DNA from 3 places in the Blautia fusiformis genome. Region 3 is predicted to be linked to each of the others. Evidence: riboswitches for the same ligand, from Rfam matches in the RefSeq annotation. Region 3 holds a riboswitch; each other region holds the start of a gene.
The links. Region 3 has a riboswitch for cobalamin ahead of LKD46_RS09990 (cysteine-rich small domain-containing protein). Riboswitches for the same ligand answer to the same signal wherever they lie in the genome.

Region 1: it holds a riboswitch for cobalamin, as region 3 does, so the genes downstream of both, LKD46_RS11460 (ABC transporter substrate-binding protein) here and LKD46_RS09990 (cysteine-rich small domain-containing protein) in region 3, are expected to answer to the same signal.
Region 2: it holds a riboswitch for cobalamin, as region 3 does, so the genes downstream of both, LKD46_RS13460 (ABC transporter permease) here and LKD46_RS09990 (cysteine-rich small domain-containing protein) in region 3, are expected to answer to the same signal.

What each region holds. Positions count from the first base shown of each region.
Region 1 is NZ_JAJEPT010000012.1:118,759-129,364, reverse strand. It holds gene LKD46_RS11475 (CGGC domain-containing protein) at 1-272, opposite strand, end outside; gene LKD46_RS11470 (ABC transporter ATP-binding protein) at 309-1,064, opposite strand; gene LKD46_RS11465 (FecCD family ABC transporter permease) at 1,064-2,149, opposite strand; gene LKD46_RS11460 (ABC transporter substrate-binding protein) at 2,164-3,258, opposite strand; cobalamin riboswitch at 3,362-3,657, opposite strand; gene pcrA (DNA helicase PcrA) at 3,756-5,999, opposite strand; gene LKD46_RS11450 (DUF1836 domain-containing protein) at 6,145-6,765, shown strand; gene LKD46_RS11445 (YerC/YecD family TrpR-related protein) at 6,896-7,213, opposite strand; gene LKD46_RS11440 (YesL family protein) at 7,453-8,142, shown strand; gene LKD46_RS11435 (tRNA modification radical SAM protein MnmL/YtqA) at 8,142-9,083, shown strand; gene LKD46_RS11430 (DUF4364 family protein) at 9,098-9,610, shown strand; gene LKD46_RS11425 (replication-associated recombination protein A) at 9,639-10,606, opposite strand, start outside.
Region 2 is NZ_JAJEPT010000016.1:55,653-66,258, forward strand. It holds gene LKD46_RS13450 (ABC-2 transporter permease) at 1-303, shown strand, start outside; gene LKD46_RS13455 (MATE family efflux transporter) at 459-1,817, shown strand; cobalamin riboswitch at 1,965-2,138, shown strand; gene LKD46_RS13460 (ABC transporter permease) at 2,276-3,205, shown strand; gene nikC (nickel transporter permease) at 3,221-4,084, shown strand; gene LKD46_RS13470 (ABC transporter ATP-binding protein) at 4,065-4,856, shown strand; gene LKD46_RS13475 (oligopeptide/dipeptide ABC transporter ATP-binding protein) at 4,866-5,804, shown strand; gene LKD46_RS13480 (nickel ABC transporter substrate-binding protein) at 5,834-7,402, shown strand; gene LKD46_RS13485 (class I SAM-dependent methyltransferase) at 7,406-8,158, shown strand; gene LKD46_RS13490 (class I SAM-dependent methyltransferase) at 8,160-8,906, shown strand; gene LKD46_RS13495 (alpha/beta hydrolase) at 8,918-9,691, opposite strand; gene LKD46_RS13500 (FKBP-type peptidyl-prolyl cis-trans isomerase) at 9,896-10,606, shown strand, end outside.
Region 3 is NZ_JAJEPT010000010.1:75,115-85,720, forward strand. It holds gene LKD46_RS09955 (class I SAM-dependent rRNA methyltransferase) at 1-734, shown strand, start outside; gene LKD46_RS09960 (hypothetical protein) at 809-1,222, shown strand; gene LKD46_RS09965 (DUF5685 family protein) at 1,224-2,072, shown strand; gene LKD46_RS09970 (J domain-containing protein) at 2,066-2,713, shown strand; gene LKD46_RS09975 (diaminopimelate dehydrogenase) at 2,907-3,893, shown strand; gene LKD46_RS09980 (N-acetylmuramoyl-L-alanine amidase family protein) at 4,178-5,668, shown strand; gene LKD46_RS09985 (C40 family peptidase) at 5,952-7,412, shown strand; cobalamin riboswitch at 7,644-7,813, shown strand; gene LKD46_RS09990 (cysteine-rich small domain-containing protein) at 8,081-8,368, shown strand; gene LKD46_RS09995 (phosphatase) at 8,476-9,192, opposite strand; gene LKD46_RS10000 (glycyl radical protein) at 9,546-10,606, shown strand, end outside.

The DNA.
Region 1 (10,606 bases), on a different contig from region 3:
TTTTTTTCCTCATTCAGACGGCATACCCCGACATGGATGACGCTGATCTTTTCAATGACCAGCCGATCTGCCTTTTCCAAAATCCCCTCATCTTCAGCAGGTTCTTTTGCATTGGTTTCTTTGCATCCGTTGCATGTCATCACAGCTGCCAGAATCGTATCTTCCGGATAGCCGGAAAAAAAATCTCTTCTTTCCCGAAATGCAGACAGACATCCTGCCCTGGTACACACATCATTGGAATTAAGGCATGTCAAAATCCCGATCTTTTTCATCTTTTTCCCTCTATGCATCCCGCCTCACAGCCAGAATCATAAAAACAAAATATGCATCTTTCCGCGGCTGTCGTAAACGATCTCCGCTTCTACTTTATAGATCCTGCGGATCAGCTCCGGGGTCAGGACTTCTTCCGGCGTTCCGTAACCTTCCAGAACTCCGTCCTTCAGTACATAGATCTTATCACAGTATGCTGCTGCAATATTCAGATCGTGAATAGCGGAGATCACGGTTACATTAAGTTTTTTCACCAGCTCCATCAGCATGATCTGGTGGGTAATGTCCAGATGATTGGTAGGCTCATCCAGAATCAGTGCAGAGGTCTGCTGGGCAAGTGCTCTTGCCAGGATCACCCTCTGCTGCTCTCCTCCGGAAAGAGTGGAAAAGGTACGGTCTGCAAACGCCTCCATCTGTACGGTTTTCAGCGCTTCATCCACGATCTGGTAATCTTTTGCATTGTCCCGTTCCAGAGTCTTTTTATGAGGCGCACGCCCCATAAGAACCACCTCGCGAACCGTAAAATCAAAATTATAATAATTGTGCTGTGCCACCACGGCCATTTTTTTCGCAGAGCTTCGAACACTCATGGAATGAAGCTCCTCGCCGTCCAGATACACGGCTCCTGCGTCTGGTTTCAGAATACGGTAAATGCATTTCAGCAAAGTGGATTTTCCGCTTCCGTTTGGTCCGATGATTCCTACCAGTTCCTTATCCTGGGATTCCATGGAGATTCCCTTCAGGATCTGTCTGGCGTGAAAGCCAACCTGAATATTTTCTGTGGTGATCTTCATTACCGGGCACCTCCGAATCCATAGGATTTCCGCACAAGCAGATAAATAAAGCAGGGAGCACCGATAATGGATACCAGCACACCGATGGGCATCTCGGAATTTTTAAGGATCACACGACATGCCACATCGCACCAGATCAGAAACGATGCACCAAGAAGCGCACTTAAGGGGAGCAGTTTTCTGTGATCTGTTCCAAAAAGGATCCGGACCACATGAGGGATCACCAGTCCCACAAATCCGATTACACCGGCACAGTACACGGCAAATCCGATCATAACAGAAGCAACGATCAGATAAAAAGTCCGCAGTCTGTGCAGATCTGTTCCAAGGGTAATGGATACGTCATCTCCCAGAAGCATCAGATTCAGGTTCCGGTACTGCGTCCAGAAAACAGCCACGCACACCAGCGTGACCGGAAGCATTACACCCACTCTGGTCCAGCTTGCTCCGGCAAGACTTCCCATGCTCCACTTCATAACTTCTGTTGCCGCATTTTTGTCATTGGTAATATAAATGACAAAATTGGAAAAAGCAGAACAGACTGCGCTGACCGCCATTCCCGCAAGGATCAGTTTTGCGGAAGTTGCCTTTCCACCCATGTTTGCAATGGCGATCACCGCAAAAGAAGTGATCATCGCGCCAATGAAAGCTGTGATTCCCACAGAGTTTCCGCCAAGAAAGCTTCCGATTCCAAGCATGATGGCCAGTGTGGCACCCAGAGATGCACCAGATGAGATACCCAGCACATACGGGTCTGCCAGCGGGTTCTGCACGATAGCCTGCATCACCACGCCGCACACGGAAAGAGCCATTCCAACTGCCAGAGCCAGAAGGACTCTAGGCAGCCGGATCAGCCACACAACATCATGAACTGCGCCTTCCGCATAGGCGGACAGACTTTTTATATGAAACAATTTATAAGCGATAACGCTGTATACATCCTTCAGTGACAGATCCGCATTTCCAAAAGTGATGGCTGCAAGTATGGAAAAAATAAGGAATCCTGCAAGTCCGATGAGAACTGCCACATACATGGATGTTCTGAGCACCTTATCTTTTTTTCTCTGTGAAGCTGTTTCTTTCACTGCATTTTCTCCGATCAGTCAAGATTTACGTCCGGATATAATCCCTTTGCAAAAGTTTCGATTCCGTCCTGGGTACGTGTTGCACTTGCATACATCTCACTGAGCATGATCGGGTAAACACGTCCGTTCTTTACTGCGTCAAGGCTCTTCAGGGACTCATCATCCTGGATCACTGCAAGCTGGCTGTTCTTAACAGTTTCCGGATCATCTCCTGCATATGGCATGTAAACCACAAAGATCACGTCAGGGTTGGCTGCGATGATATCCTCTTTTCCAACGGTGGAAGCATCCGGGTTTGCAAGAGTTGCGCCTAACTGTGTTACCATATCTCCGCCAAGGCTCTTTACGCCATAGTTTGTGATGTCATCTCCAAGAGGCTCCAATACCATTACGCTTGGTTTGTCTTTTACATCTGCAGTTGCAGTAAGAGTTTTGTCGATCACTGCTTTTGCATCATCAACGATAGCCTGTGCTTTGTCCTGTACATCGAAGATCTTTCCGATATTTAAGATATCTGTGAATTCATTTTCCAGTGTTCTGTCGCCGTCCGGACGAGTATTGGTGTTGTAGTAGGTGTTGCAGCCTTTGTCGATCCAGTCTGTTACATTTCCCAGATTCTTATCAGAGAAAAGAGAGCTCCAGGATAAGATCATGTCCGGCTCCAGCATTGTTACAGTTTCAAGGGATGGGGTAAATTCGTCAAGATAATTTGTTTTTGAGAATGCTTCTTTGAGATCTTCCGGAACTTCATTATCAAGACCTGCGGTAGCTACCAGGTGGTCTTCCAGACCAAGTGCGAGCATAGTCTCAATGCTTCCCTGATATACAGCAAGGACTTTTTCCGGTGCTTTTTCATAAGTGGTTTCGATTTCGTTTCCATCGTAATCATAGGTTGTGATGGTCAGAGGATATTCTGTCTTGGTTGCCTCTGCGGAAGAATCTTCGGTGTCTGCAGACTCTGTACTGTCTTCTGCTGCCGGCTGGTTGTCTTCCTTGATGGTCTCGGAGTCTGCTCTCTCTGCGGCATAAACAGCCGGAGCTGCTGATACGGTCATTGCCGCTGCCATTACCATTGCCATGATTCTTGTGGATACATACTTGTTTTTCATTTCATTTCCTCTCTTTTCGCCTGTTTTATCTCCTGTTGCCTATGGGTAACCGAAAAGATGGGGCTTCATAAAATCTGCACGGAACACTTTGTACGGAAGCTCCCACTTACATACTGTCAAGCAGGTTTCCTGACTTACAGACTCAGAAAAAACTCTGCAAAATAAAAACTGATACACCATTCATCTTTTAGCCGATCATGAATGATGTATCAGAATTTTCTCCAGAATCTCTCTGACATCGGGATTTCGCCTTCTCACATGAGTTTCTGCAATGGCATGTGAAATCCCTTCTTCTGTATACAGTGGCCGCAACCGCTCAGGCTTTTTACCCGATTCCCTCTCACAGTATCCGGCAGCATATGTGCCGGTGATACTGTCCACTTCACAGCAATTCAATTACGCTGATACTGATTCTAACATACCGGTTTTCCAATTACAACCTTGAGGCCGGATTTTTACAGTTTTTTGCAGAAATAGTCTGCCCGGAGAGATCCCTCTCAGATCTTTTTCAGCTTGGCAAAACCGGCGAACATTTTTTTCACGCCGACTTTGTCAAAGTCTACCGTCACTTCGTAGTCTCTGCCGCCGTCTGCGATATTTTTTACGATACCGACTCCGAATTTCACATGACGGACCGTGTCTCCCTCACCATAGTCCAGGCTGTCCGCCTTCTTCACTGTGAAATCTTTTTTCTGCAGGGTGCTCTTTGCCTGGAAATTCATTTTCATCTGGGCATAGGCGCTTTTCGGAGATACGATATCATCTACCCTGGGCTTTTTCTCCTGAATGGTATGTCCAAGATCTACCAGTTCCCGTGGAACCTCCCTTACAAAACGTGACACACGGTTATACTGAGTCTCCCCACGGATCATCCGCTGTTTTGCACAGGTTAAAGTCAGTTCCTTCATGGCACGGGTGATCCCCACATAACAGAGCCTTCGCTCCTCCTCGATATCCGACGGATCACCGGACCAGATGGAAGCATACCCCGGAAAAACACCGTCCTCCATTCCCACGATAAATACATTTGGGAATTCCAGTCCCTTGGCACTGTGAAGAGTCATCAGCAGCACATAATCCTGATCCGGATCAACAGAATCGATATCTGCCACCAGTGCGATCTCCTCCAGAAATGCAGAAAGTGTTGCCGGCTGTCCGGCCTCCTCCATGGCTTCCTGGAAGGATTCTGTCTTGGAGATCAGCTCATCGATATTTTCGATCCTCGCCTGGGCCTCCTCCGTTTTCTCTGCCTCCAGTTCCTTCACATAACCGGTAAGCTCAATGACCTCTTCCAGGGTTTCACGGACTGTATAGGCCTCTGCCTTACTTTTCAGTCCCTGGATAAAGGATACAAAATCATTGATCTTTCCTGCTGCCCTGCCAATGGACGGTACTTCCTCCACCACGCGGAGCGCATCGTAAAAGCTCAGGTTCATCATATCCGCATAGTCCTGGACACGGCCGATGCTGGTGAGCCCGATCCCTCTTTTTGGCACATTTAAGATTCTGCGCACAGCCAGATCATCACTGGCATTGTCAATGGTCTTCAGATAGCTTAACAGATCCTTGATCTCTTTGCGGGCATAAAAATTCACACCGCCGACAATCTTATAAGGAACATTTGCCAGGAGAAATTTCTCCTCAAAGAGACGGGACTGGGCATTGGTCCGATAAAGTACTGCACAGTCCTTGTACTGGAATTTCCCGTTGCGGCGCCCCTGGATGATCTCTCCTGCAACATACTCCGCTTCCTCAAATCCGTTGTTGAACTGACGGAAATGTACTTTATCGCCCTCTTCGTTCTCTGTCCAGAGGCGTTTTTCCTTACGCTCTGTGTTGTTGACGATCACCTCATTGGCTGCATTGAGGATATTCTGGGTAGAACGGTAATTCTGTTCCAGGCGCACCACCTTAGCCTCAGGAAAAACCTTCTCAAAGCCTAAGATATTCCCGATATTTGCTCCACGAAAACGATAGATGGACTGATCATCATCACCAACCACACAGAGATTCTTGTATTTCTCAGCAAGAAGACTTACAAATTTAAACTGGGCAGTATTGGTATCCTGATACTCATCCACCATAATATATTTAAAACGTTCCTGATAATAGTCCAGGATATCCGGATTATGCTGAAAAAGCTCCACAGTCTTCACGATCAGGTCATCAAAATCCAGTGCATTGTTTCCCCGGAGGATAGACTGATATTCCTTATACATACCGGCAATCTTCCGTGCATCCGGATCACCGCCCGCATTCAGCTCCATCTCTTCCGGTGTGATCATTTCATCCTTGGCATGGGAAATCTCAGCAAGAACGCCTCGTTCCTTGTAAATCTTGGTATTGATATCAAATTTCCGGAAGATTTCCTTCATGACTGTTTTCTGGTCGTCGGCATCATAAATGGTAAAATTACTGCCAAAGCCCAGCACCTCAATATGTCTGCGCAGGATCCTCACGCAGGCGGAATGGAAGGTGGAGACCCATACGCTCTCCGCACCCATTCCCGCAATTTTATTCACACGTTCCCGCATCTCACTGGCGGCCTTGTTGGTAAAGGTGATCGCCAGGATATTCCATGGGTTTACACCCTTTTCTTCCATTAAATAGGCGATCCTGTGGGTCAGCACTCTTGTTTTTCCGGAACCGGCTCCTGCGAGGATCAGAAGTGGTCCCTCTGTATGTACGGCAGCTTCCCGCTGCATAGGATTCAATGTGTCCAAAGCATCATGTATACTCATTTTGATCTCCATTTCTTTTTCCATATGAACAGTATCTTTATATACTATCATGACTTTACTTTCCGGTAAACCCACCTCTCTGAAAAAAAGTTTCTTTACAAGTAGTATTTAAAACTATATAATAGGGAGCAGAGGTGATAATGCGATGACAGAAAACGAAAAAGAAATGATGAACAGCATTTTTGCAAAAATTGCTGAGCTTGATTATATAAAACCCGATGAAATTCCCAATATTGCTCTTTACATGGATCAGGTCACAACCTTTATGGAAGATAATCTCGCTTCCACCAAGCGTCATAATGATGACAAGATCCTGACCAAGACCATGATCAACAATTACGCAAAGAACAAGCTCCTTCCCCCGCCGGAAAAAAAGCGGTATTCCCGGGAGCATCTGCTGATGCTGATCTTTATCTACTATTTTAAGAATATCCTCTCTATCAGTGATATCCAGACCCTTCTGGGACCGATCACCGAGAAATACTTCAAGTCCGTTACAGAAAAGGACATGACTTACATCTACCAGGAGGTTTTCAGTATGGAGCAGTCACAGATCCGTTACCTGGAAAAGGATCTTATGCGCCGTTTCAAAAGTGCCGGAGAAATTTTTGAGGACGCCGACCCGGAGGATAAGGAATTCCTTCACCAGTTTTCCTTTATCTGTCTTCTTAGCTTCGACGTATACATGAAAAAAATGATCATCGAAAACATGATCGACCACATGAATTCCTCAAAAGATACGGATTCCTCAAAAAAAGACAAATAATATCCGGATCTCACATCCGGTCATAAACGTGCGTCGCCGGGCGCACCGAAAAAAAAGAGACAGACGCACGATCGCCTGTCTCTTTTTCGTTACAGCATTATCCGTTATCATCACGGTATGGACGTAAGCCTTATTCTGCTTCGCCGCCCTGCTCCCCGTTATCCTTCTTCATACGTGCAAATACCATCTCATAACCATCATTTCCATAGTTCAGGGAACGGTTCACACGGCTGATCGTAGCTGTGGAAGCTCCTGTTTTCTCGGAAATATCAAGGTATGTACGCTTATCAGTAAGCATCTTGGCTACCTCGAAGCGCTGAGATAAAGAAAGCAGCTCATTGATGGTGCACACATCCTCAAAAAATGTATAACACTCTTCCTTGTCCTTCAGGCACAGGATCGCTTCAAAAAGATGATCCACAGCCTCCGTCCTGATTTTTTTGCTCATTGTTACGCTCCTTTAAAATACATGAATTTCGTCTAATACAATACTGATATTTTAACACTCTAAATCGTGATAAGCAAGCCTTTTAGGAAAATTTAATAAACTATTTCTCTTTTTTGTCTTTCTATGGCGGACACATGATTTTCCCATTTCCACTGCCCCGGAAAACATTTGGGATTTGCTTTTTCTGCTGTGATTGGGTATACTTAAAGTAATATCCAAAAGAAAAGGAGACTTATCAAATGAATCGTTTTTTCAACATGGACAACAAATTCTTCGTGTTCATGGGACGCGTAGCAGACCTGCTTCTTCTGAATTTTCTGTGCATCCTCTGCTGCATTCCGGTTGTCACCGCAGGCGCCTCCATAACAGCTCTCTACTATGTCACACTAAAGATGGCAAGAGACGAGGAATCCTATATTGCCCGCAGCTTTTTCCACTCCTTCAAACAGAACTTCAAACAGGCGACCATCATCAATATCATCATGCTCCTCACCGCTGCTGTTCTGTTTATCGATCTTCGGATCGCCAGAGTCGGAAGCGGAGCTATGTACAAAGGACTTTTCAGTCTGTTCATTGCATTTGCACTGATCTATGCGATGATCCTTCTGTACATTTATCCGATCCTTTCCAAATTTTTTAATTCCGTCAAGAATACCTTTGTAAATGCATTCCTGATGTCCGTCCGCCATCTTCCGCTGACACTTTTGATGCTTGTGATCTCTGCGTCCCCACTCCTACTGATGTGGCTTTTTGCTTATGTGAGCTACGCACGGTTTACATCCATCCTGATCATGCTTTTTATTCTGATGGGATTTTCCACGCTGGCGTACTGGAAATCAAAGATCTTTGTAAAGATCTTCGATAACTATATACCGAAAGATGAAAACGAAGAAAACGGCGAAGAGAAAAACGAACCGAAAGAGGCATAATGAAGCGCTGGAACGACAAGCCTTATCACTCTCTGGACTATATGCTCCGGGAACGGTACGGCGAAAAGGTCTACCGGGTTGCATTAAACGGCGGCATGTCCTGTCCCAACCGTGACGGCACCCTGGGCAAAAAAGGCTGCATCTTCTGCAGCCAGGGCGGAAGCGGAGATTTTGCAGCAAACGCCGCTCTTTCCATTACAGAGCAGATCAACACACAGATCAAAAGTCTCTCTTCCAAACGCCCAATCCATAAATATATCGCCTATTTTCAGGCATATACAAACACATACGCTCCTGTGGAACACCTGCGTAAGATCTTCACAGAAGCCATCTCCCATCCGGATATCGTGGCACTGTCCATTGGTACCAGACCGGACTGTCTGGGAGATGATGTACTGGATCTTCTTTATTCCCTGAATCAGATCAAACCGGTGTGGGTGGAGCTGGGACTCCAGACTATCCATGAAGATACCGCCAGATATATACGGCGCGGCTATCCACTGTCCTGTTTTGATACTGCAGTGAAAAATCTCCGCGCAGGCGGCATCGAAGTAATCGTCCACACCATCCTGGGGCTTCCCGGCGAAAGCCGGAAGGATATCCTGGAAACAATGGCTTATCTGAACGCCATGGATATCCAGGGGATCAAGCTGCAGCTTCTTCATGTACTGCGTGGTACAGATCTTGCCGCTGATCATGAAGCCGGTCTTTTCCGCACTTATGAACGGGACGAGTATCTGAACCTTGTCATTGACTGTCTGGAACATCTCAGACCGGATATCGTGATCCACCGGGTCACCGGCGACGGACCGAAGGATCTGCTGATCGCACCTTTATGGGCCAGCCGCAAACGAGAAGTTTTAAACCTTCTTCATCACCGGATGAAAGAAAGAGCAAGTTTTCAGGGAAAAGCTCTCGAAGCCCTTTCCCGCAGCCAGTAAAAAGGAGGATTCTTATGGCATCACCTTTTACAACCTATAAGCTTATTATTTTATATATGCTGCAGAATTCCGATGGGGATCTCACAAATTCCCAGATCACCGATTTTATCCTGGACCGGAAATACACCAATTATTTTCAGCTCCAGCAGGCAGTTTCCGAACTTGTGGAGGCAGATCTGGTGGAAATGTCTTCACAGTCCAACCGCAGTTACTATCGACTGACCTCCGAGGGAAAAAACACTCTGAAATATTTTTCCAAAGAACTTTCCTCTGACATCAAGAAAGAAGTGGAAGAATATCTCAATTCCCTCCACTGCAAGATTGAAGAACATCTCCTGACTCCTGCAGATTACTATCCCACCAAAGAGGGCAGCTACTCGGTACGTCTGCGGATCATCGAAAGCGGCGTCAGCATCGTTGATCTCAGCATCAATGTGCCAAATCTTGCTGCTGCACAGTCTGTATGTGAAAGCTGGCCTTATAAATACCAGAATGTTTATGACAAAATAATGGAGGAGCTTCTCTGAGAGGCTCCTCCGTTTTACTTATATTCATTTATTTCGCTTCTTCGTGGATCTTCTTCATATGCTCTTTCAGTTTCTTTTCATATCCCATATCACTGAGCTCGTAAAAATGTTCTCCTTCGATTTCTGATGGCAGATACTGCTGTTTTACATAGTGGTTCGGATAATCATGGGCATATTTATATCCGATACCATGACCCAGACTTTCGTGGCCACCATAATGGGCATCCTGCAGATGCACCGGAACGGTTGTCTTCTTCGCCTTCACGCAGCGCATGGCTTCCTGTATGGCATTTACTGCAGAATTGCTCTTGGGTGCACAGGCCATATAGGTAACTGCCTGGGAAAGAATGATCTGGGACTCCGGCATTCCCACACGTTCCACTGCCTGTGCTGCTGCCGTTGCCACGCAGAGGGCCTGGGGATCTGCGTTTCCGATATCTTCGGAAGCAAGGATCATGATCCTTCTTGCGATAAATTTCACATCTTCTCCTGCATAGAGCATTTTTGCCAGATAATAGACTGCCGCATCCGGGTCGGAGCCTCGCATGCTCTTGATAAAGGCAGAAATGATATCATAATGATTGTCCCCGTTCTTATCGTAGCGCACCACCCGCTTCTGGATACACTCAGAAGCCACCTCAAGGGTCAGATGGATCTTACCGTCTGTATCACGGGGTGTGGTGAGGATTCCCAGTTCTATGGCGTTTAAGGCGCTTCTGGCGTCTCCTCCTGCCATATCTGCCAGAAACTCCAGAGCATCCTCCTCGATCACCGCCCCATAGTTTCCCATTCCACGTTCCGGATCGTTAACCGCACGCAAGATCAGTTCCTTTATCTCCGGTATCTCCAGGGACTTCAATTCAAAGATGATCGATCTTGAAAGAAGCGCTCCGTTTACCTCAAAATATGGATTCTCTGTTGTGGCCCCGATAAGAATGATGGTTCCGTCCTCCACAAAGGGAAGAAGGTAATCCTGCTGGCCTTTGTTGAAACGAT
Region 2 (10,606 bases), on a different contig from region 3:
ATGGAGTTGATCACATTTTTTGTGTTTCAGGCAATTGCGGGAATTATGATCGCGATCAGGATAAGGTTCGAAGGAGAGAAAGGGCGAATTGTGCTGCCAATCGCAATTTTAATTATTTTTGCGATTTGTTATACAATTAGATCTTTTGTGAAGACTAACTTGGGATTAAAAGAAAGTATTCTGCATATGATAGGGGGAATAGGGGATCTTGAAATCGGGATTGCCCTCATTGTGCTAAGTCTGCTTATATGGTTTGCTTCGTATAAGTATAGTATGAGCGCCATGAAGAAGAAAGAGTTTTAAGATAGGCGTGGCAAAGATGATCCATTAAAAATAATGATTATAAAGATGTAATAGCTACCAAAAATATGAGAAAAACTTTGTGAAAAAATAGGCTTGTGTTTCGTAAGAGTCCCTTGTAAAATAGCGGTCAAGGATGAAAAGAAAAGGAGATTCTTATGGGAACTAATGAAAAAGATATGACTGCCGGATCTCCCGGAAAACTGATCATAACTTTTGCCATACCAATGATGCTTGGAAATATTTTTCAGCAGTTTTATACAATGGCAGACACCATGATCGTCGGACAAGTGGTAGGAGTTAAAGCACTGGCGGCAGTAGGTGCCGGAGATTGGCTGGTATGGCTGGTGTTGGGGATTATGACAGGTATCACACAGGGTTTTTCTATTCTTGTATCTCAGTATTATGGAGCAAGGGAAAAGGAAAATCTGAAATGTGCAGTAGCGAAAAGCTATATCATGACAGCATTACTGTCTGTGGTCGTACTCGCAGTAAGTGAAGGTACAGTTTATCATGTTCTTTTATTTTTACAGACACCGGATAATGTCATTGATCTGACAATGCTATATTTGCGGCTGATCTTTGCAGGAATCCCGATCATAGCTGCTTATAATATATTTGCAGCGATCCTTCGGGCACTTGGAAACAGCAGATCTCCGTTGATCGCAATGACAGTGGCAGCAGTGATCAATGTGGGACTGGATTTGTTATTTGTGGCGGTTTTTGGCTGGGGTATAGCCGGAGCAGCAGTGGCGACCGTTATCGCGCAGGGATTTTCTGCCTTGTACTGTTTGATCGTATTACGTAAAATCCCGGATATCCGCCTGGAAAAGAAGGACTTTTACAGGCAGCCCTCTATGAGCCTGCGGCTTTTGGAACTGGCGGTTCCTCTTGCGATACAGAATGTGATCATCTCCGTGGGAGGACTTGTGGTACAGTATGTGATCAATGGATTTGGTTTTCTGTTTGTGGCGGGATTTACGGCATCGAACAAGCTGTATGGGGTTTTGGAGATGGCTGCCGTTTCATATGGATATGCTATTACAACCTATGTGGGCCAGAATCTTGGTGCAAAAAAATACCAGAGGATTCGAAAAGGCGTGCGCAGCGGCACTTATATGGCAGTGCTCACTTCGGCTTTCATTTCCGGCATGATGGTACTGTTTGGACGTAATGTACTGTCCCTGTTTGTATCCGGTGAACCGGATCAGACCCGACAGGTATTGGATATAGCATATAAGTATTTGTTTATCATGGCTGTCTTTTTGTGGGTGCTGTATCTGCTGTATGTGTATCGTTCCGCTATCCAGGGCCTGGGTAATACTTTGATTCCGCTTGCCAGCGGCATTGCAGAATTTATAATGCGTGTCAGTGTTGCGCTGCTGCTGCCAAAACTGATCGGTGAAGATGGAATATACTATGCAGAGATCTGTGCATGGAGCAGTGCAGCTGTTTTATTATTCGTAAGTTATATGATCATTATACGGAAATATAAAGAAGTCACCGTTCATACATAATGTTATTTACTTAAGGGATCTATAATAATACAGGCAGAAAATATCCGGGTTTCACTATGAAACGTTCAGATATTTTATATTTGACAAAAAACTATTTATATAAAAAGAAAAGTATGATATTATAATATTTATTCATTGCAACTATGAAAATTGAATAGTCAGAAGGGTGTACAAAGTACTTAATAAGGAATCTGGTGAAATGCCAGAACAGCCACCGCTACTGTGACAGGGACGAAAACCAAAATATCACTGGAGAGATCCGGGAAGATGGTAAGTAGGAAGAACTGGAGTCAGGAGACTTGCCTTTTTGACAGAAGAATTCTGATTCGGATGGGATACAGAAGGAATAAGCTCTGCCTGAGGTGGAGGTTTGTTTTTTGTGCTGATATGATGCTGGATCATATCAGCTTTTTTTATTTTAAAAACAATAAACAGATAAAAAATGAGGAGAGATGAAGATGGGAAAAGTAATTGCAAAGCGTTTTATATTTATGATTCCGGTAGTGCTGGCGGTTACATTTATTATTTTTATGCTGAGTTTTATATCGGCAGGTGATGCTGCCAGAGTGCTGGCGGAGAAAAAATATGAGCATCCGTCACCGGAGCAGGTAGAAGAAGTACGGCATGAGGAAGGACTGGATCAGCCGGTGCTGGTACAATACGGGAAATGGCTGGATCAGGCACTTCATGGCGATTTTGGAAAATCATATTCTACCAGAAAACCGGCTTTTGAGGAATTAAAAAGATATTTTCCACAGACATTTAAACTGGCAGTTACTTCGTTTTTATTGTTGATGATCGTATCAGTCCCTCTTGGAATTTTGTCGGCAATTTATGAAAACAGAGTTCTGGATAAAGTCATTCGCATTTTGTCGTCCCTCAGTGTATCTATGCCATCTTTCTGGATCGGTCTGATGCTGCTCTATATATTTGGAGTAAAGCTAAAAGTGATTTCCGTGATCGGAGGAGATGCCGGAGGCATCCCGATTCTTGCGGCATTTGCCATGGATATCAGTTTCTTTGGAATTATGACGAGATTGATTCGTACCAATATGATACAGGTGCTGAAGCAGGATTACATACGTGCCAGCAGAGCTAAGGGATTGTCATCTGTAAATGTAATTTTGCGTCATGGTCTGAAAAATATCCTGATTCCTGTGCTGACACGTCTGGTATCAATTGTGATCGGTTTTTTCTGTGGCTCAGCTGTGATAGAAAGTATTTTTTCAATTCAGGGAATCGGAAATCTGGCATTGAAATCCGTGATCTCAAAAGATACTCCGGTGCTGCAATGTTTTATCTTTATTCTGGCTGTTGGCATTGTAGTATTAAATTTTCTTGTGGATATCGCCTATTCTGCGATTGACCGGCGAATCCAGTTAAAGTAAAGGAGAGATCATAGAATGGGAAGCAGAAGAAAGCAGAAAACAGAAAAAAGCATGATCCAGAATCTGTACTGGAAACAGGTATTCCGGTCACCGAAAACAAAAATAGGATTGATGGTGGTCATAATTTTTGCATTGGCAGCTATTTTTGCACCTGTATTAGCGCCGCATGATCCACTGCTTGTGGATGTTTCGATAAAATTAAAGAATCCGTCGGCGGCATATCCTTTAGGTACTGATCAGCTGGGACGATGTATTTTATCAAGACTTCTCTGGGGCAGCCGGTATTCACTGAGCTATAGCTTTACGGTGCTTCTGATCACTGTATGTGTCGGGGTGCCGATCGGACTGTTTGCCGGATATGTAGGTGGAAAAATCGATTCCATAATTATGAGGATCATTGATGTATTTATGGCTATGCCGGTCTTTATTGTGGCACTTGCCATTGCAGGAACCGTAGGAGCCAGCGGCGCTCATCTGATTCTGTCCTTATCGGTCGTATCCTGGGCAGAATATGCAAGGCTTGCCCGAGCATTGACACTTCAGGAAAAAAATAAAAATTATATGACCGCACTAAAAGCCGGCGGCTGCGGCCACGCAAGGATCATATTTAGGCATGTATTGAGAAATATCCTGCCATCTGTGATCGCACTGGCAACAATGGAAATCGGTTCGATCATTCTGTCAATTGCCGGTTTTTCCTTTATCGGCCTTGGTGTGCAGGCACCGACACCGGAATGGGGGATCATGCTCAGTGACAGTAGAAGTTATATCCAGACTTATCCAAGACTGATGTTTTATCCGGGCATACTGATCATGATCATTGTTCTGGCATTTAATTATCTGGGGGAGGGAATACAGAATGGAACAGCCCAAAAATGATGTCCTAAGGGTAAAAAGACTACATGTGGAGTTTCAGACATCTCACGGAATGGTTCATGCAGTAAAAGATGTCAGCCTGGAAGTAAAACGCGGAAGGATCCATGCTCTGGTGGGAGAAAGTGGAAGCGGCAAGTCAGTTACCTCTCTGACGATCATGAATCTGCTTGCAGGAAATGGAAAGGTGATATCCGGAGATGTGACACTGAACGAAAAGAGTCTTCTGAAGTTATCAGGAAAAGAAAAACGACAGTTATACGGAGACAGGATCGGAATGATCTTTCAGGATCCGACTGCTGCTCTTGATCCGCTTTTTACAGTTGAACAACTGCTTCTGGAAGGACTGAGAAAACATCGCAGAATGAGCAAAAAACAGGCAAGGGAAGCAGCGTTGGAAAGTCTGCGGATGATGAATCTGCGTGATCCGGAAGAACTGATGAAGAAAAAACCTTACGAATTGTCTGGTGGTATGTGCCAACGTGTTATGATCGCCATTGCCATGTCCATGAAACCGGATTATCTGATCGCAGATGAGCCGACGACAGCCTTGGATGTAACCGTACAGAAGCAGATCCTGGAAGAAATCTATCAGCTATCCAGGAAAGAAAATCTGGGCGTGTTATTTATTACGCATGATCTGGGTGTGGTGGCAGAGATCGCAGATGATGTTTCGATCATGAAAGACGGCGAAATAGTGGAAAACGGAACGGTTGAAGAGATCTTTTATCATCCGCAGCATTCATATACAAAAAAACTGTTGGATGCAGTTTTATAGGGGAAAAGTATGAGTACGTTACTAAAGACAGAACATTTAAAAAAATATTATGGCAAGAAAAAAATTGTGAAGGCAGTGGATGATGTAAGTCTGGAAATCCATGCAGGATCATCCATGGCCCTGATCGGTGAAAGTGGAAGTGGTAAAACTACATTCGGAAAGCTGATCGCCGGCCTGGAGAAACCTACAGATGGAAAATTCTGGTTTCAGGGACAGGAAATGCAGGATTTGTCTGAAAAGCAGTTTCGTCCATATCGCAAGAATCTTCAGATGGTCTTTCAAAGCAGCAGCGGGGTATTTGATCCTGGTTATACCATTGGAGAAAATATTCTGGAAATTTTGAAATTACATGAAAAACTGCAAGAGGGTGAGTATGAAGAGCGAGTAAAGGAGGCTTTGATCCAGACGGGGCTTGATCCGGATATCCGCAACCGTTATGTTGGACAGATTTCAGGAGGTCAGTGTCAGAGAGCTAATATTGCGAGAGCATTGGTATTAAGACCGGAACTTGTGATCTGTGATGAACCGGTATCCAGTCTGGATTATTCCATACGAAAGCAGATCCTGCATCTGTTAAATGAGCTGCAGGAAAAATATGAGATGACCTATTTACTGATCACTCACGATCTGTCCAATGTTCCATATCTCTGCAAAGAGGTGGCTATTATGTATCAGGGACGCGTGGTCGAGTTTATCGATCATACGGACAGCTTAAAGGAGACTGCCGTGCATCCTTATACAAAAGATCTGTTTGATTCTATTCCGGTAAAAGAACCGAAAATGCGAAGAATCGGATCGCAGGAAAAGAAAATATTTTCAGATACCATTCCGGAACAGGGCTGCCCATACCAGAACCGGTGCAGAAGATGTACAAATATATGCAGAGAGCATATACCGGAATTGACAGAAATTGAAACAGGACATTTTGCGGCATGTCATATGCTGTAAAATATAAAACAAACAAAGGAGAGGAAGAAATGAAGAAAAGACGTGTAGCAAAACTGATAGCATTGAGCATGGTGGCGGCAACTTTACTGACAGGTGTCAATGTACAGGCAAAAGAGGAAAAAGTAGTTACGGCAATGACATCCATTGATCTGACTCCTGAACTTTGTGACCCTATAAAAAGTGGTCCGGACTTTCGTCTTTATGAAATGATCTATGATCCACTGGTGCGTTATGGAGAAAATGGAGAAATTAAACCGGCATTGGCAGAATCTTGGGATATCAGCAAAGATGGCACAACCTATACGTTTCATTTAAGAAAAGATGTGAAATTCTCAGACGGTACAGTGTTTAATGCAGACAATGTGATGTGGAATTATAACAGATGGGTGGAACAGGATGTGACCGGTAACTTTTCAGCCAAACTGGAAAATGTTACAAAGGTAGATGATTATACTGTAGAATTTAAGTTCGCAGAACCATGCTATACCCTGCTGATCGAATTCAGCTATCCAAGACCATTCCGTTTCACCTGTGAAAGTGCACTGGATGAAGACGGAGAATTTTGTCAGGAAGTGGGTACCGGAATGTGGATGATCGACAGTTATGAAAGCGGTCAGGAGGTTGTCCTGGTACCAAATCCTAATTATTACGGTGAGAAACCAAATATTGATAAAGTAGTTCTGAAACAGGTGGTAGACGGTGATGCCAGAGTGATGGCACTTCAGAGTGGAGAGGCAGATCTGAATCTTCAGGATATTCCATCCGAAAGCTTCAGTATTATCCAGGCAGATAAAAATTTATCGACAGAACAGCAGGTTTCCACACTTTCTTACTATTTGATCGAAAATTATGATACACCGGCGCTTCAGGATGTAAACGTACGTCAGGCACTGAATTATGCAACAAATAAAGAAAGCATTGTAAATGATCTGCTGGATGGTTACGGCAATCCTGCAACCGGACTTATGTCTCCGACAGTTCCTTATGTAACAGAAGAAAACAGCAAGGGCTATCCATATGATCCGGATAAAGCAAAGGAACTGTTAAAGGAAGCAGGATATGAGGATACAGATGGAGATGGTATTGTAGAAAAAGACGGAGAACCACTGAGCCTCAGACTGGTATTCCAGACTGAAGAATATGCTTCATGGAAATCTCTTTGTGAATTCCTGAAATCTGAATATGAGAAGGTCGGTGTAGGTATTGAACTGGTAGAAAAAGAATCCGCAGCTTACTATGATGAGATCTGGAACACCAGAGATTACGATCTGTGCATTTACCGCAGCTATGAAGATTCCTGGATGCCTCATGGATTCCTGAAATCAATGTTCTATGCGGAAGATGGAGCAAAGGCAGTAAACTGGTACGATGAGGAGCTGAACAAAGATCTCGGAGAAGTATTAAAGACACAGGATGAAGAAAAGCGGACGGAATTATACGATAAGATCCTCACACGTATCAATGATCAGGCAGTAACAGTGCCGCTGTATTATCCGAACCGTGATTATATCTATAACAATACCAGACTGACCAATGTAGAGCTTGCACCGACTGCCTATGAAGGCATTAACTGGGCAACACTGGATGTAGTGGAGTAAAAAATGTTTGAAAAGATCGAGAATAAATGGACAGAAGATTCCGGTGATTATGATGATATGATCCAAAAACAATTGAGTAACAAAAGAACGGTATCTTACTGGACAAAAGAATTGAAAAGACTTCTTGGACCTGAGCCCCTTCGTATTTTAGAAGTGGGCTGCGGCCCGGGTTTTATGAGCATCATAGCAGCGCGTCTGGGACATGATGTAAAAGCGATCGATGGTTCATCAGGAATGGTAGAAAAAGCCAGAAGGAATATGCGGCAGTATCATCAGCAGGTGGAAATCTGTGAGGAAGATGGTGTAACTTTGCCATTGGAACAGGAACAAAGCTATGATGTGATACTTTCCAGAGATGCGGTGTGGACATTATATGATCCGGAAAAAGCTTTCAGACGCTGGAAGGCTGTATTAAAACCAGGTGGAAGGATCATTTATTTTGATGGGGACTATCGGACCGTCGAACCCACATTAAAAAATAAGATCCATATGAAAATTGCTGATTTTCTTATTTATGTTACAGAAAGAAAAACATATGGATCTGACGTGAAGGAAAACAGCGGAATTTATGAAAAGCTGCCATTTACATCGCAGAAGCGTCCGGAAGCGGACTTTCAGATATTAAAAAAGGTACGCTTTGCCAGGATCCAGATCAGAGAGAACCGCTGGCTAAACAGACCATGGACGATGGATTTCTGGAAATACGGATATCAGGGAAAAAAATTTATTGTAGTAGCCACAAAGAAGGAGAAGTGACATGCAAAACGATAAGATCAAAGAGTACTGGGAAGGAGAAGCTGGCATTTACAGCGAAGGGATCAAGGCAGAATTGAAAAGTGAAACAGCAGAAAACTGGAAGAATCTGATTCTGGAGTATGCGCCGGAAAAAGAACATCTGGAAGTACTGGACGTAGGCTGCGGGCCGGGATTTTTTGAAATTATGCTGGGAAAAGAAGGACATCATGTGACCGGGATCGATATTACTGAAAATATGATCCATGAAGCAAAGGAAAATGTAAAGGCAGCAGGTTTATCCGCAGATCTGATGACTATGGACTGCCACAATCTGAATTTCCCGGATGAGACATTTGATATGGTTATCTGCAGAAATATCACATGGACGCTGGACGATCCACAGAAGGCTTACAAGGAGTGGCTGCGTGTACTGAAAAAAGGCGGACGTCTTTTGGTATCGGACGCCTGCTGGTATCTGCATCTTTATGATGAAGAAAAGAAAAAGATTTACGAGGCACATGATGCTGCTATGTGGGAAAAATATGGAAGAGGTATCCATGCTCATGAAGATGCGGAAACAGGGAAAGAGCTCAGCAGTAAGCTGTTTATGAGTGATAAAAAGCGTCCGGTATGGGATCTGGATTACATGATGGAGATCGGCTTTTCCAAAGTGTTTGCCCTGAAGGACATCAGTGATATTTCCAGAACTTCCATGGAACGTGAGCTGAATAAGCTGACACCTCAGTTTTTAGTGGGTGGAGAAAAATAAGCGGACCGGCGTTAAATAAAACGCTGGACCCGCTCCATTGTGGTTTTTAGAATAAAGATATCCGTCAGTACATCACCGGTTTCCAGAGAATGGTTGGCGTTTTGGGTGAGAAAGAGAGGGACATCTTTCTGCGCTGCCAGTTCCCGTATGGAATCGGTTTCGGCCCAGGGATCTGCGGTGCCGTGGAAGGCGATGCTTCCGGCAAGTGGGAAGGAAAAGGTCTCTGCAAGAGGCGTGAACAGGATGCTTTTTACAGTCAGATCGTGTCGGGAAGCATAGGCTGATGAGATGACTGTACCAATGCTTTTGGAAATAAACAGAACGCTGCCATAAGAATTCCAGTCGATGCTGCTTAAGGAGCGTTCTGTTTGTTCCAGGGCAAGGTCAAAGGCCTGTTTCATTTTCTTCGGATCACCTTTTACATTTTCCGGGAGGTTGTCATAGGATACCGTGCGGATCTGGTAGCCTTGTTTGCTGGCAAGGCGGCTGGTATAGTACAGAAGCGGCTTGTCAGCAGTGTATCCGATGCCCGGAAAAACAACAGCTAATTTTGGGGCATTTTTATCTGCTCCGGCTGTATGAGCGGAAACTTTTGTATAGAGCATTTGCAGCTGAAGCTTTTCCTGAAGTTCCTTTAAGGTAATGGAGATCGTACAGGAATCGGATGGAAGATAATCATAATCAGTAACAACGCCGTCCTCTTCCATGGAATAAACAATGTGTGAGGAACCCATGAGTTCCATGTCTTCTTCAATATCTGAAAGTAATTCTTCGTATGATTTCATTTTAATTCAAACCTTCTTATTTAAAAAATCTTTTATTTTTACAGATGCTTCTATTATACTGGATTCATTGAATGACAGCAAGAGGTTACTGTTCACTGGCAATGTCCCGCGAGGTGTTTTTGTGAGAGAAGTTAAACCTTGCTTTTATCCTGCCTGCACGATATACTAATATAATACATATCTGATTAATGGAGGGTTTTACAAATGAAAATTGCAGCAACATACGACAACGGAAATATTTTCCAGCATTTTGGAAAAACGGAGTTTTTCAAGGTGTACGAGGTAGAGGATAACAAGGTTGTTTCCAGTGAAGTGATCGGTTCCAATGGCACCGGACATGGTGCACTTGCAGGACTTCTTGCAGAGCAGGGAATCAGCGTTCTGATCTGTGGAGGAATCGGCGGCGGAGCACAGAGTGCACTTGCTGAGGCTGGCATTGAGTTATGTTCCGGAGCACAGGGAGATGCAGACACAGCTGTGGATGCTTATCTGAAGGGCGAGCTGGTATCCACAGGTGTGAATTGTGATCATCACCATCATGAGGATGGACATTCCTGCGGAAGCCATGAGAATGGACACTCCTGCGGCGGTCATGAAGACGGACATTCCTGCGGAGGCTGTGGCGGAGGATGTGGTTCCCAGCCATCTATCACAGGCCCTAATGTCGGAAAAACCTGCCGTACACATTACAGAGGAACCTTTAATGACGGAACACAGTTCGATTCTTCCTATGACCGTGGCGAGCCACTGGAATTCATCTGCGGAGCAGGACAGATGATCAAAGGCTTTGATGCGGCAGTTGCAAACATGGAGGTTGGCCAGGTGGTAGATGTTCATCTGATGCCTGAGGAAGCTTACGGTATGCCGAATCCGGATGCGATTTTTACACTTGAGATCGAACAGCTTCCGGGTGCT
Region 3 (10,606 bases):
ATGAGCGAAGTGATGCAAAGGTACGCCGCCAGGAAGGAATGGAACTTACCAAGGGATTTATCGGAGAAGAATTTCCGACGCTTGTTCAGATTGAAGAGAACGGTGTGAAATATGAAGTAGATATCAGGGACGGGCAGAAGACCGGATTTTTCCTGGATCAGAAATATAACCGTCTTGCTATCCAGAAGCTCTGCAAGGGGGCGAAGGTTCTGGACTGCTTTACACATACCGGCTCTTTTGCCCTGAATGCGGGAATTGCAGGGGCACAGAGTGTTCTCGGTGTGGATGCGTCGGAAACTGCAGTCCTGCAGGCAAGAAGAAACGCCAGTCTGAACGGCCTGGACGGAACAGTGAAATTCCTCTGTGAGGATGTTTTTGAGCTTCTTCCTGAGCTTGAGGAGAAGGGAGAGAAATTTGATGTTGTGGTACTGGATCCTCCGGCATTTACGAAATCCAGAAGCTCTGTAAAAAATGCCATCAAGGGATACCGTGAGATCAATCTCCGTGCAATGCGTCTTGTAAAGGACGGCGGATTTCTCGCAACCTGTTCCTGCTCTCATTTTATGACGTATGAGCTGTTTACACAGACCATCGGTCAGGCAGCGAAGAATGTCCATAAGAGACTGCGCCAGGTAGAGTACCGTACACAGGCACCGGATCATCCGATCCTCTGGTCAGCAGATGAGTCCTATTATCTGAAATTCTACATTTTCCAGGTATGCAATGACCGTTAGGAACTGCCATCCGGATTTTTTTACGGAAATTTTGGGGCAGTGCCGTCTGGCAGTGAAAAGGAGATGCAGATCATATGAGAGACAAATTCAATAAATTTATGCAGGGACGTTATGGAGTGGATGATTTTTCCAGGTTCATCATGGGAGTCGCACTGGTTCTGATCATTCTGGCAATGTTTGCCAATATATTCAGCAGAACTGTCGGCAGCACCCTTGACATTCTCGGGGTCGCAGCGATCGTATATGCATATATACGTATTTTTTCCAGAAATATCCAGCAGCGTTATGCCGAAAATCAGAAATTCCTTCAGATGACGTCAAAGTTCCGTTTTCGCTTTAATAAAGAAAAGGATCTGATGAAGCAGAGAAAGACCCATCACATCTACAGCTGTCCGGGCTGCGGACAGAAGATACGTATTCCAAAGGGAAAGGGCAAGATCGAGATCGAATGTCCGAAATGCCACACAAAATTCGTAAAAAGGAGCTGACATGTTCGGATATGTGACCGTTAATAAACCGGAAATAAAATTCAAGGATTTTGATGTGTACCGTTCTTTTTACTGCGGTCTTTGCAGAGAATTGCGGGAGAGATACGGGATACCGGGACAGATCTCACTGACTTATGATATGACATTTGTGGTCCTTCTTTTAAGCGGCCTTTATGAGCCGCCAACGAAGAAGGGAACCTCCAGGTGTGTGGTCCATCCGCTGAAGCCCCAGCCGGTACGTAAAAATACAGTAACTGAGTACTGTGCGGATATGAATGTGATCCTTACCTATTACAAATGTATGGATGACTGGCAGGATGAACACAAACCACTGCGCTATGCATATGCAGGAATTCTGAAGAATTGCGGAAATATGCATATGTCCGCTTATCCGGAGAAGATCCAAAGGATCCGAAACGCGCTGGAGGAGCTTTCTTCCCTGGAAAAACAGGGGGAAACCGATGTGGACCGTGTAGCTGGGTGTTCCGGACGTATCATGGAAGAGATTCTGGCCTTCCGTAAGGATGTCTGGGAATCGTCCCTGCGCCGTCTGGGATTTTATCTCGGAAAATTTATCTACATCCTGGATGCTTATGACGATGTGGAAAAAGATGCAGAAAACGGAAATTACAATCCTTTCCTTGAAAAATATAAGATAGAAGGGTTCGAGGAAGAGGTACGTCGGCTTCTTATGATGATGCTTGCAGAATGCTGCAGAGAATTTGAAAAGCTGCCGATCCTCCGATACGGAGATATCCTTCGAAATATTTTATATTCCGGCGTCTGGTGCCGCTTTGCGGCGATCGGACAGAAGCGCAGGGAAGAACGGGAGAAAGAGAAAAAATGTTAGATCCATACAGCGTGCTGGGAGTTCCCAGAAACGCATCTGATGATGAAATAAAAAAGGCATACCGGAAGCTGAGCCGAAAGTATCACCCGGATGCCAATATCAATAATCCGAATAAGGATCAGGCCGAAGAAAAATTCAAAGAAGTGCAGCAGGCTTACGAGCAGATCATGAAAGAGCGTGAGTACGGAAGCAGTTCCCGGAATGGTTATGGCGGTTACGGAAATTACGGTGGTTTTGGAAATTACGGAAATGCCGGTTCCAGTGCCTATCAGGATGAGGAAAGTATGCGCAGAAGGGCGGCCGCCAATTATGTGCAGAGCGGCCACTTTCAGGAAGCTATGAATGTACTGGATTCTCTTGGTCAGAAAAATGGAGAATGGTATTACTTGGCTGCTATGGCAAATATGGGAATGGGAAATAATGTAACAGCTCTGGATCAGATCCGTGAAGCAGTCCGTCAGGAACCGGATAATATGCAGTACCGTATGCTGCTCCAGAGAATGGAAGGCGGTGGCGGCTGGTATCAGCAGCGGCAGGATCCCTTTGGGGGAATGCCGACCGCAGGAGGAGATATGTGTGATGCCTGCTGCAGGACCATGGCCTGTTTCATGTGCTGGCCGGGCGGCTTTTTCTGCTGCTGATGCAGGAAAAAGGTCTGTCATCGATGTCCTGAAACTGAGATCGGGGATATCATAAGGTAGCATATCCATATGTTTGTAAGGCGGATCCTGCAGATCCGTTTTGCGATATAGATCGCAGAAGGCTTTTTCTGACAGAAATTCACAGTGCTGTCCGGGAAATGCTGCACTGCAGAGAAAAGAGGAGGAAATCGTTATGAGTATAAGAATTGGTATTTTAGGTTACGGAAACCTGGGACGCGGCGTGGAGTGCGCCATCAAGCATAATCCGGATACAGAGCTGGTTGCAGTATTTACCAGACGTGATCCAGAGACTGTAAAGATCCTTACAGAGACCGCAAAGGTTTATTCTGTAAAAGATGCGGAGAAGCTGAAGGATGAGATCGATGTCCTGATCATCTGTGGAGGAAGTGCTACAGATCTTCCTGTTCAGACACCGGAGTATGTAAAATATTTCAATGTTGTGGACAGCTTTGATACACATAAGAAAATCCCGGAGCATTTTGCAAATGTTGACAAGGCAGCAGCAGAGAGTGGACATGTAGGAATCATTTCCGTAGGCTGGGATCCAGGAATGTTTTCTCTGAACCGTATGTATGCAAATGCGATCCTTACAAATGGAAACGACTACACATTCTGGGGCAAGGGTGTCAGCCAGGGACATTCTGATGCAGTCCGCCGCATCAAAGGCGTAAAGGATGCAAAGCAGTACACCATTCCGGTAGAAGCTGCACTTGAGGCAGTAAGAAACGGAGAAAATCCGGAGCTTACCACACGCCAGAAACATACAAGAGAGTGCTTTGTAGTTGCTGAGGAAGGTGCTGATCTTGCACGCATCGAGGAAGAGATCAAGACCATGCCGAACTACTTTGACGAGTATGATACAACGGTACATTTCATTTCCCAGGAAGAGCTGGACCGTGACCACAGCGGTATCCCGCACGGCGGTTTTGTGATCCGCAGCGGAAAGACAGGCTGGAACAATGAGAACAGCCATGTGATCGAGTACAGCCTGAAGCTGGATTCCAATCCTGAGTTCACATCTTCTGTGATCGTTGCCTATGCAAGAGCTGCATACCGCATGAACCAGGAAGGACAGAAGGGCTGCAAGACTGTATTTGATGTTGCACCTGCATATTTAAGTGCCCTTGACGGAGCAGAGCTTCGCAAAAAATTTCTGTAAGTATCTCTAACAGATCTGTAACAGACAGGAGCAAAACTGCATAAAGGATCATATCCCCGGAGCATCAGTGAATATTTCTGATGTTTCGGGGATTTTTTCTGCATAAAATCAACATTGGTAATACCTGGATGATGTTTTTTCTGAAAGAAAAGGAAAGAGTTGACGGACCGTAAAGAATGTTATATAATATGGACGTAAAATTGTAACAAAATTGTAATGTTTACGATCAGCCGGACTTAAGAAATAGTAAATATCAATGATCTATCTATCAAAGGAAGGTATGTATGCGAAAATTAAGCAGAAAATGGAAACTCTGGGGACTTTTTTTTGTTCTGATGTTCTTTGCAGCCGGAGCAACTGTACATACAACGGCAACAGATGTACAGGCTGCGACCAAAAAAGGTTTTAAGACAGAAAAAGGAAAGTCCTATTATTATCGGAACGGCCAGAAGGTAAAAGGCTGGCTTACATTAAACGGGAAGAAATATTTTTTTAATAAATCCACAGGCGTGCAGATGAAGCGCTGGGTTAAGGATTCCAAGGGCAAACGATATTTTTATAATGTCAATGGTGCCAAGGGCTATATGGCAACAGGCTGGCTTACAGACAGCGAGAACAATACCCGCTATTTTAATCCCGCCAGCGGATATATGACAACGAGATGGGCCACGATCAGTAATAAGAAATATTATTTCTACAGCGGCAGTGGTGTTGCTGCCAGAAGCGTATTCCTTACAGACAAGAAGAATGTGACCAGATATTTTACCAGCAAATGCTATATGGCAAAGGGTTGGGCAACGAATAAGAAACAGCAGAAGCGTTATTTTGATCCAAACACGGGAGCTATGTATAAGGGCTTCAAGAAGATCGGCAGCGATACCTATTATTTTTACAGTAAGAGCGGCGTGATGGCTACCGGTTGGGTCACAAATTCCAAAAAAGGATATAAATATTATTTCGATCCGTCAACCGGTGTCATGGCTACGGGAACGAAGACGATCGATGGCAAGAAGTATACATTTGGCAGCAACGGTGTCCTGGATACCAACCCAAACACTACTACAGCTACAAGCTCCAGGACTATCAAGAATTTCCTTGCCAATGCATTACTTCCGGTAGGAAAGACTCTTTACGTATGGGGCGGCGGCCACAACTGGTCAGATGCGACCAGAAAGGGCATCAGTCCAAAATGGAAACAGTGGTATGACAGCAATTCCAGCTCCTATAATTACAGATATTATATGGATCTCAGTGAAGCTACAGAACAGAAGGGCCTTGACTGCTCCGGCTTTGTAGGATGGTCTGTATATCAGATCATGCAGAGCAGATCCGGTGGACCTATGTACACGGATGTTTCCGGAAATCTTGGATCTTTGTATTCCGGCAAGGGAATGGGTACCGTTGTTTCCCAGTCTCAGCTGGCAAGCTCAAACTGGAAGCTTTATCCGGGAGATATCGGATACAACAGCGGACATACTTGGATCGTTCTCGGACAGTGTTCCGATAAGAGTGTTGTGATCCTCCACTGTACACCGAATGCCGGCGTACAGATTTCCGGAACACCGACACCAAGCGGAACTTACGGAAGCCAGGCGATCAAGCTGGCAGAAACTTATATGTCCAGGTATCCTGGAGCCAGCAAATATGACTATCATGAATCCAGTGGTAACTATATCCGAAACGGTGCATACTTCAGATGGAACAGAAGCACTCTTTCCGATCCCAACGGATATCTGAACAAGACAGCCAATCAGATCCTTGCAGATCTGTTCTGATCAGGATGTGCTGAAAGAAATTTGTATGTAACAAATAGAAATAAGAAACGTGAGAGGAGAACCTGAGATAACCCGGGTTCTCCTTTTTTAATGTCAAAATCATTAATAAATGTTACAAAGTTTTAAACTAATTAATAGAAAATCCTTGCAATCCAAATAACACTGTGTTAATATATAAAAAGATTGAAACAAGATATTGCAAAAGTATTACAAAGAAAACCAACGAAGCGGATGGTCAGATCCGCTGTATTAAATTAGAATCAGATTGCGAGGGTGAACAGTCATGAAGAAAAGGATATTATGTCTGACACTGGCGCTCATCATCAGCGGAGCACAGGTAGTCAGCGTAAGCGCAACAAGAGAAGATGAGGCAGCACTTCAGCAGGAGATGGATGCGACTAACGAACAGCTGAATGCGACTTATTCCAGATTGGATGAGCTTTCCTCACAGAAGTCACAGATTGAAGGCGAGATTTCAACTCTTGATGCCAATCTTGTAAACGTGATGGTTTCGATCCAGACACTGGAGGGAGATATCTCCAATAAGGAAGCCGACATTGCATCTACACAGACCAACCTTGAGAAGGCCAAAAATGCCAAGCAGAAGCAGTATGAGGCAATGAAGAAACGTATCCAGTATCTCTATGAGAAGGGTGGAGACGATGCATGGTTCCAGATGATGCTGAATGCAGAGAACCTGTCTGACCTTCTTACAAGAGCAGAGTACACACAGAAGACTTATGAGCAGGACCGTAAGAGTCTTGAAAAATATTCCAATACGATCCAGCAGGTGGCAAACCTGGAGGCACAGTACACACAGGAGAAGGCAGAGCTGGAGGGAATGAAGCAGGAATATGAGGCAGAGTCCCAGAACCTGCAGGCACAGCTGGATGAGAAGCGTGCCACATCCGCAGATTATGATAATGAGATCGCCTACGCACAGCAGCAGGCTACAGATTATGCCAACCTTCTTGCAGAGCAGACTGCAGAGCTTCAGAGATTAGAGGCTGAGCGTATTGCAGCAGAGGAAGAGGCAAGACGTCAGGCCGAGGCTGAAGCAGCAGCGAGAGCACAGGCTGAGGCAGAAGAGGAAGCAAGACGTCAGGCAGAGCAGGAAGCACAGCAGGATGAGGCGGACGAGAGCGAAGACGTACAGCACGATGAGGACGGCGACGTGATCGAGAATGCAGATGAGGATACTGCAGAAGATGACACCGAGGATGTGGATGAAGATGCAGACAATGGTGAGAATGATGATGCGTCCGAGGATACTGAGAATACAGAGGATAATGCAGACGCAGATTACGATAACAGCACAGACGCATCTGAAGAAAGTGCAGAGGACACATCTAATGCAGAGGATACATCTTCAGACAGTGACAGTTCTTCTTACAGCAGTGGTTCCGGATCTTCTGTTGTGAATTATGCTACACAGTTTGTGGGAAATCCTTACGTATGGGGCGGAACAAGCCTTACCAATGGTGCAGACTGCTCCGGATTTGTACAGAGTGTCTATGCGAACTTCGGAGTCAGCCTTCCGAGAACCTCCTATGAGCAGCAGAATGCAGGTACAGAAGTATCCTACGCAGATGCACAGCCGGGAGATCTGATCTGCTATGGCGGACACGTGGCTATTTACATGGGTAATGGCCAGATCGTTCATGCATCGAACTCTCAGGATGGGATCAAGATCAGCAATGATGCTACATACAGAACAATTGTATCTGTAAGACGTCTTGTATAATAAGAACGTACAATAGAAAATAAAAATACAGCAGCCCGACAGCAGTTTGTCGGGCTGTTTTTGACGTCGGAAAAAATATTGAAAACCCATGGAACGGAGTGAACAGCAATAAAATATGCTCAAAAATGTATAAATATTGAAAACAGTATTGACATATAATTAACAGGATGTTATTATAATGTCAGTATAATTCCATATTGAACATAGCAAGTGCTGAGGATAGCTGACAGTTATATATTGATTATCAGAAGTCCACAGAAAAGGGAATCAGGTGTGAAACCTGAGCGATCCGGTCACTGTAACGGAGGAGCGAATCTCATAGTCCATTGTACGTATGTATGAGAAGGAGAGAGGAGCCATGATCCCGGAGCCAGGAAACCTGCTTGTTATGGCGAGGTTAAACTTCCGTGTAAAGTGTAACAACCATTTCAGGGACTCCGCACCCCTGGGACGTTGTCTACTTTTTTACGAGAGTAGGCATTTTTTTATGGAATGCGCCTGTTCATATGAATTATACATGATTAAATGGCAGGCGATACTACTCCGGATACATTCGTTCCCTCCGCGCACTCATGAACGGATTATATTTCTACCCCGGGGTGGCATCGCTACCTCTTTTTTATAGGAAAAAGTTATGTGTGGTTATGTCAGGAGAGGAGAAAAGAGCCATGGAGAAACCATACTGGGAAGGCAAAGAATACTCTTACTTCAGCCACAAAAATTGTGAGTATTTTCCGTGCCATAAAGGAGCAGATCCGGAGAACTTCAATTGTCTGTTCTGCTATTGTCCTTTATATGCACTGGGAGATAAATGTGGTGGTAATTTCCGCTTTACGGAAAGCGGGATTAAAGACTGCACCGAGTGCAAGCTTCCTCACAGAAGAGAAAATTTTGGATATGTTACAGGTAAATATAGCGAGCTTGCGGAAATTGTACGGAAGCAGCGGGAAAAATAAAAAACAGGCCAGTTCAGATACAGGAAAATGTATATTCCTGTGTTTGAACTGGCCTGTTTTGTTTGGAGTGGACAATATCTGTTATCTGTCGGAAAAGATACAGAAGATCATTCTCTGGTTTGGAGAAAAACCCTGAGTCTGGGAATCTGGTTGTTGAGGATCAGCTGTTCCGGAAACATGGCCTGATGAACAAACTCAGCAGCACAGGTAAAATCTCCGATATGCTCCGGGCCATGGCTGTCACTGGAAAGAAGCAGCGGCAGATCATATTTGCGGCAGCATCGAAGGATCTCGAAACAGTTTTCTCTTGTGTCGCCACGATAGCCATAAGGTGCAAGAGAAGCTTCGTTGATCTCAAAGATCGTGCCGGTTTCTCTGGCAGCCCTTGCAAGCGCATCATAATTAACCGGGTAATGAGTGTTATCACTATGTCCGAGGATCTTTACACAGGGGTTTTTCATTACATTGATAAAAGCTTCTGTGTTTTCGGCTCTGGTACCGCAGCGGTAATTCCAGGCATGCATGCTGGCAATGGCGTAATCAAGTTTACATAATAATTCCTGATCTAAATCTACCGTTCCGTTGCGGTCAAGGATATTCAGTTCAATTCCGTAGAGTAATTCTACACCGAAATGTTTTTTGGGAGAATAGGTAAGGCTGCGGAAATAGGAGGAAGTTCCGGCTGCCAGAGTGCCGGGACCGTGATCAGTGATCCCGAGAAGCCGGAGACCTTTCTCGGCAGCTGCGCGTGCCATGTTTGTGATGGTACATTCCGTGCCGTGACCACTGGCGATGGAGTGGGTATGCATATCAGAAAGATACATAAAAATACACCTCTTTTACTGTTTGAGAACATGTGACAGAGCGGAATACGAATGTCCGCTTTGCATAAATTTTTCTGAAAAACAAAGGAATTCCTATATAAATTCAAGTATGGCAGAGCAGAAAAACAAAGTCAATAGAGAAAAACATAAAAATACAAAAAACAAATAAAATCAACAGGGCACAACCGATAAAACCCACAAAAACAGCTAGAAACACATGTTGGATTTCGTTGACATCGCAGTAGGGGTAAGGTATAATAAAACTACATGAGCACATAGCCGGACAGGAGCGGTTCTGGAAGCGTAGAGGCAGACAGATCACCAGAAACAACCGGTTATGAGAAAGGAGAATCATGGAGAAATTTCATATAGCAGATGTTCCGAAAACAGACAGGATCACACATCTTGTAGATAATCTTTATGCAAAGATGCCGGTGATCGAATCTGCCAGAGCAAAACTGATCACAGAGTCTTACAAAGCAACAGAAGACGAGCCGATCATCACCCGCAGAGCCAAGGCATTTGCCCACATCCTGCACAACATTCCGATCATCATCCGTGATGAGGAGCTGATCGTCGGAAGCAGCACTTTGGCGCCGAGAGGATGTCAGACGTTTCCGGAGTATTCTTTCCAGTGGCTGGAAGATGAGCTGGATACAGTGGCTACCAGAACAGCCGATCCATTTTATATTGCGGAGGAAACCAAGGCGGAGCTCCGTGAGGTACATAAATACTGGAAAGGCAAGACTACCAGTGAGCTTGCAACCTCCTATATGGCACCGGAAGCGATTCTTGCCATTGACCACAATATTTTTACACCCGGAAACTATTTCTACAATGGTGTAGGACACGTAACCGTTAAATATGAAGAAGTTCTGGCGATCGGCTATGAAGGGATCATTGCCAAAGCTCAGAAGGAACTGGATGAGTGTAATGTAGGAGATGGTGATTACGCAAAGAAATCCCGTTTCCTGGAAGCAGTTATCATGAGCTGTCAGGCAGTTATCGACTATGCACATCGCTATGCCGAGCTCGCAGAGCAGATGGCATATCAGTGTCAGGATCCGACCAGAAAACAGGAACTCCTTCAGATCGCATCCAATTGTACACGCGTACCGGCGAAGGGCGCCCGTAACTTCTATGAGGCGTGCCAGTCCTTCTGGTTTGTACAGCAGCTGATCCAGATGGAAAGCAGCGGACATTCTATTTCTCCGGGACGTTTTGACCAGTATATGTATCCGTATTACAAGAGTGATATGGAAGCAGGCAATCTTACCAGAGAATTTGCCCAGGAACTGATGGACTGCATATGGGTAAAATTAAACGACCTGAATAAATGCCGTGATGCTGCATCTGCAGAAGGCTTTGCAGGCTACAGCCTTTTCCAGAACCTGATCGCAGGTGGTCAGAACAA